DNA from 2 places in the Pseudoalteromonas sp. OF5H-5 genome. Region 1 is predicted to be linked to the other one. Evidence: predicted binding sites of a transcription regulator. Region 1 holds the regulator's gene; the other holds the start of a gene.
What was found. Region 1 encodes sigma-54, which starts transcription at its own class of promoters, with help from an activator protein. Its sites were predicted from a motif close to GTTGGCACGNNNNTNGNNT; they were not measured.
Positions count from the first base shown of each region.

Region 1 (3,187 bases):
AGTCTTCAATCTTTAGAAAACTCACGGTCTATCAAAATTTGATGGCGATTTTAGAAACTCGAAAAGACTTATCTAAAGTTGAAAGAGAAGCTGAACTAAACGAGTTACTGGATGAGTTTAATATTCAACACATTCGCGACTCACAGGGCATGGCATTGTCGGGAGGCGAAAGAAGACGAGTCGAAATTGCTCGTGCTTTAGCCGCAAACCCTAAGTTTATCCTGTTAGATGAACCTTTTGCTGGTGTTGATCCTATTTCGGTGTTAGATATAAAGACAATCATAGAGCACCTAAAAAACCGTGGTATCGGTGTGCTTATCACCGATCATAACGTTAGAGAAACACTGGACGTATGTGAAAAGGCCTACATCGTTTCACATGGTGAGTTAATCGCTGCAGGCACGCCAGAACATGTTTTGGCAGATCAAACCGTAAGAGATGTCTACCTAGGCGAACAATTCAAGCTATAGTTAAGACGTAGTATTAATAACTGTTAAAAAGGATTGTTAGAGATACATGAGGCAATCATTACAGCTGCGCATGGGGCAGCAACTTACAATGACTCCGCAACTGCAACAAGCCATTCGCTTGCTGCAGCTTAGTACATTGGATCTGCAACAAGAAATACAAGAAGCATTAGACAGCAATCCATTGTTGGAAGTGGAAGAAGGTGATAATACTGACGGCGAAAACGCTGACCAACACAGCCAAGAAAAGAGCCGTGCTGACGACAATCAAGATTCAGCCGATGAAACGCAGGTTAGTGACTATGAGATAGACTCAGATACCGCCATGAGCAAAGACACTGTGAGCGATGACCTTGCCATGGATGTCACTTGGGACGAGTATATGAGTGCAGCGCCTGCTGCAAGCTCAGGTCCACTTCCCGATGACGATAATGTTTATCAAGGGGAAACCTCTGAATCTCTCCACGATTATCTCATGTGGCAACTCGAACTGACACCATTTAGTCCAACAGATAGAGCTATTGCGATTGCGATTATTGAAGCGGTCGACCTGTCAGGCATTCTAACACTGTCTTGCGAAGACATTTTAGAAAGCATTAATGACGAGAATAGCGAAGAGCCTATTGAGCTAGATGAAGTCGAAGCCGTACTCAAACGCATTCAGCTTTTTGACCCTGTCGGTATCGCAGCGCGTAGTTTACAAGAATGCTTATGCATTCAGCTAAACCAATTCGCCCCAGATACCCCATGGATTGCCGAAACAAAAATGATCCTGACAGAGCATATCGACTTGCTTGCCAGCCGTGACTATCGAACTTTGGCTAAGAAAACGCGCCTTAAAGAAGCCGATCTCAAAGAGGTCATGACGTTAATACATAGCCTTAACCCAAAGCCTGCGGCAAGCATTATTCATGAAGAGCCTGAATATGTGATCCCTGACGTATCGGTGAAAAAAGTAAAAGGTCGTTGGGTCGTAGAGCTAAATCCTGATGCTATGCCTAAAATAAGAGTAAATGACCATTACGCTGCGATGTCTAGAACGGCGAAATCCAGTACGGATAGTCAGTTTATTCGCTCACATTTACAAGAAGCAAAGTGGTTTATTAAAAGCTTAGAAAGCCGAAATGATACTTTATTAAAAGTTACCAATTGCATTGTGCAACAACAACAGGCATTCTTTGAACATGGCCCCGAAGCAATGCGCCCTATGGTGCTAAATGATGTTGCTGAAATGGTTGAGATGCATGAGTCCACAATTTCCCGTGTGACAACACAAAAATACATGCATACACCTCGGGGAATATTTGAGCTGAAGTATTTCTTCTCTAGCCATGTAAGTACGGAAAATGGAGGTGAGTGCTCTTCTACAGCAATTAGAGCACTTATCAAAAAGCTGATAGCTGCAGAGAATACCGCGAAGCCATTGAGTGACAGCAAAATTGCAGATATCTTAGCTGAGCAAGGAATTAAGGTAGCGAGACGTACGATTGCAAAATATCGTGAATCCCTAGCCATTCCACCGTCAAATCAGCGTAAAAGCTTGATATAAGACGTAAAACCCAAGAAGGAAAAATGCTTATGCAACTAAATCTAACTGGTCGCCATGTAGAAATTACTGACTCATTAAGAGACTATGTCACCAACAAGTTTGCGAAGCTAGAAAGGCACTTTGATCATATCAATAATGTGCATGTGATCCTTGATGTCGAGAAACTAGTACAAAAAGCAGAAGCAACATTACACGTAAACGGCGGCGAGCTATTTGCATCAACAGAGCATCAAGATATGTATGCCGCAATTGATGGCCTTATCGACAAGCTAGATCGTCAAGTTATTAAACACAAAGAGAAGCTCACTCGACACTAAGATGAAATTAAGTGAATTAGTGAACAAGGACTGCAGTAAAGCTGCGGTCCTTTTTAATAGCAAAAAACGTATTTTAGAATACATCAGCGAACTGGCTCATAGCCAAATTCCAAATACCAGTCAGCATGCTATCTTGGACGCCTTAATGGCGCGAGAGAAATTAGGCAGCACAGGGATCGGTAAAGGCATTGCCATTCCCCATGGTCGACTTGAAGGTTTGGATAAAATCCTTGCTATGGTGCTTGTCAGCGAGCAAGGGATCCAGTTTGAAGCCATAGATAAGCAGCCTGTCGATATTTTTGTCGCGTTCATCGTACCTGAAGGTGATAATCAACAACACCTGAAGACCTTAGCGGCGATTGCTGATACACTCAAAGACAAGTCTTTTTGCAAAATGCTTAGGCAAGCAAAAAGTGATGATGAGTTATATGCAGTGATCCAAGGTGAACTTGATGAGTGATGAAGAAAAAGGACTCGAGCTTATCATTATCAGTGGCCGCTCAGGCTCTGGTAAATCTGTAGCGCTTCGAGTATTGGAAGACTTAGGCTACTATTGTGTGGATAACATTCCGGTCAATTTGCTGCCGTCTTTAGTCCGCAGTGTTTCGGACAATTATAATAAAATTGCAGTCAGTATTGATGTTAGAAACTTACCTAAAGAACAGGACGAGTTTAATGACATTCTTGAATACTTACCAGGCTTTGCCAAACCTACCCTGTTTTATTTAGACAGTGACGATCAAACCCTGATAAAGCGCTTCTCAGAAACACGCCGTTTGCACCCTCTTTCACTGCATAATCTTCCATTAGATGTTGCGATAAAGAAAGAACGGGAATTGTTAGACGTGCTGATC
Region 1 is NZ_JAKGBF010000002.1:43,358-46,544, reverse strand. Features, by position in the region: gene lptB (LPS export ABC transporter ATP-binding protein) at 1-470, shown strand, start outside; gene L1271_RS03070 (RNA polymerase factor sigma-54) at 517-2,016, shown strand; gene hpf (ribosome hibernation promoting factor) at 2,046-2,333, shown strand; gene ptsN (PTS IIA-like nitrogen regulatory protein PtsN) at 2,335-2,793, shown strand; gene rapZ (RNase adapter RapZ) at 2,786-3,187, shown strand, end outside.

Region 2 (3,187 bases), on a different contig from region 1:
AAAGCTTCTTCGATACTCGCTAACTGGCTTAACGTCTCATCCAATTTAGCGACACGTGATATATCCTCTGATAAAGATTGCTGATCATTAAGCTCTGGATAGATTGAGTGTAAATAGTCCACTGGTAATTTAGCGGCAGCTTGTACTCTGGCGCGTTCATAATTAGCAGCAAAACTCAGAGAGTAAGAAAGTAGCTTACCTACCATTAATGAATCTTCAGGAGACCAATTTGAAGCAACGACACCAAAAACCCTAAACTCAATTGGTAGGTTTTCAGAATCTCTGATATACGCATTCACTCCTTCAGAGAAGGCAACTAAGATGCCTTTTTCCCGCTTCCCTAAACTTTTTAGCGCCTCTTTTGCAGCATCAGCAAGCCCCAAAGTACGCATATATTTATCACGCTCAATTGTTGATGCTCCAAAGACCTCACTCAAAGTACCTTTAATTAGTCGGCGCTGTAACTCCATTTGCCAAAGCCGATCTTGAGCTTGAACATATCCCATAGCGAAAAAAGCATCATGATCACTTTTCGCGCTTATATTTGGAACTCCGTACTTATCTCTAGAGATACTCACTTTGTTACTCAAAGCGCTATCGCTTAATGTGATATTATCCAGAGGTAAAGTTTCTCTCTCGTCTAAGTAAAAATAAGAGATGATTATAAGGAGGGGAATAAATACTAAAATAACAAATCTTAATGCTAATGACTCTCGAGAAAACACCTTACTTCTTCCTTGCATATCAACAGTAACAAACGAAAATTTAGCCTATTAGAGTGCATCAAGTAGCCCCTTTAACATTAGACTCAACTTATTAATATCAGGTACATAGTACCCAAAAAATGAAACTGATCAACACAAAAAACAAAACAAAAATTAACTCGATTAACACAATTAACACACAGGACACAATTGAGAAATACAAAATTGCATAATGTACATACAACTTCCTCACATGCAGTATCATTCACCTAAATACAGACAAATAAATGGTGAACAAAAAGTCGCCTATAAAATGCGGGCTCTTTGGTGTTAGCGTATATAAACAAAAGATGTAAAAATTAATCTAAGAAGCAGTTAATGAGCAAAGAAAAGTTTCGATTAAATACCTAAAGAAAGGTGCTTTATATGCAATATTTAGAATGTATTTTTTCTATAAATTTAGAAATTAATTTCAATTTTCTGCTCAATACCAGACCACCATTAGTGCAGACAACTGAATATACTCGAGCAATTTTTAGCTATTCGGTATCTTGATACCTTGAGCATTTAATCAATATCAACTACAACAGAAATGGAAAGTGTCGTTGTCAGGAAAAATATTACGCACCACCATGGAACACTTACGCACCAATTTAGTGCAAAACATCCGTTCACAGATCAGTGAATTTAAATAAATCACTAAAAATCAAACAGTTAAACAATTGGCACGATTAACGCTTATCAAGGTGCAATTGCAGTACATTGCAGCAAAAAATAACCCAACGAGTCGGAGGACACATGTCACAATCGGTTTTAGATTTTATTAAAGAGCACGACGTAAAATTTGTTGACTTACGTTTCACAGATACAAAAGGTAAAGAACAACACGTATCGATCCCACATCATCAAGCCGATGAAGACTTCTTTGAAGACGGCAAAATGTTTGACGGCTCATCTATCGCTGGTTGGAAAGGCATCAACGAATCTGACATGGTACTTATGCCTGATGCAGAAAGTGCTAAGCTAGACCCATTCGCAGAAGAAACAACGCTTATCGTCCGTTGTGACGTGGTTGAACCAAACACACACCAGGGTTACGAGCGTGACCCACGTTCAGTAGCTAAACGCGCTGAAGAGTTCATGCGTTCAACGGGTATTGCAGACACCGTATTATTCGGTCCAGAGCCAGAGTTCTTCTTGTTTGACGATGTTAAATTTAAAACTGACATGTCTGGCTCAATGTACAAAATTGATGCTGAAGAAGCGGCTTGGAACTCAGACAAAGACTACGAAGGTGGTAACACAGGTCACCGTCCTGGCGTAAAAGGTGGTTACTTCCCAGTAGCACCGGTAGATTCGTCTAATGATTGGCGTGCAGCTACTTGTTTAGTACTTGAAGAGATGGGCCACGTTGTTGAAGCGCACCACCACGAAGTAGCAACTGCTGGTCAAAATGAGATTGCGACTCGCTTTAATACTATGGTAACTAAAGCAGACGAAATCCAAGAGATGAAGTACGTTATCCACAACATGGCTCACCTATACGGTAAGACAGCAACCTTTATGCCTAAGCCAATCGTTGGTGATAACGGTTCAGGCATGCATTGCCACCAATCACTTGCTAAAGACGGCAAGAACATCTTCGCAGGCGACAAGTACGGCGGTCTATCTGAAGAAGCGCTTTACTACATTGGTGGTATCATTAAGCATGCTAAAGCAATCAATGCATTCACTAACCCAGCAACAAACTCTTATAAGCGTCTAGTACCTGGGTTTGAAGCGCCAGTTATGCTTGCATACTCAGCACGTAACCGCTCAGCATCAATCCGTATCCCGGTGATCCCATCAGAAAAGGGTCGTCGTATCGAAGTACGCTTCCCAGATCCTGCGGCGAACCCATACCTAGCTTTCGCAGCGCAGTTGATGGCTGGTCTTGACGGTATCCGCAACAAGATCCACCCTGGCGATGCAATGGACAAAGATTTGTACGACCTACCAGCGGAAGAAGCAGCAGAAATCCCAACAGTTGCAGCATCACTTGACGAAGCGCTTGCTTCTCTAGATGCTGACCGTGAGTTCTTAACTCAAGGTGGCGTATTCACTGACGACCTAATCGATGCGTACATCACACTTAAGTCGAAAGAAGTTGAAAAATTAAACATGACAACTCACCCAGTTGAGTTCGAAATGTACTACAGCGTTTAATCGCTAACAGACTACTACGCTCAGTACCGCGGTATTGAGCTTGTAGAGCCAAAACTCATTATGCGTTTCTGGCACTCTTAATCATATGTGTTCTCAAGCCCGTAATTACGGGCTTTTTTAATTTAATTCAAAAGGTTAAATTAAATATCTCGAATAAATTTATTATCGGAGTTACTCATTTGTAACTCGCAATTCCAACAACACTATACTAAAGTATGAACAGTAGTTTACTGTGGAGAGTTGTGGTGCGTCAGTGGTTTCTTATAATGTCGGTTAGC
Region 2 is NZ_JAKGBF010000022.1:35,929-39,115, reverse strand. Features, by position in the region: gene L1271_RS22070 (penicillin acylase family protein) at 1-578, opposite strand, end outside; gene glnA (glutamate--ammonia ligase) at 1,503-2,909, shown strand; gene L1271_RS22060 (DUF4124 domain-containing protein) at 3,176-3,187, shown strand, end outside.
Region 2: the regulator sigma-54 is predicted to act here: its motif matches at 1,426-1,444, upstream of glnA (glutamate--ammonia ligase).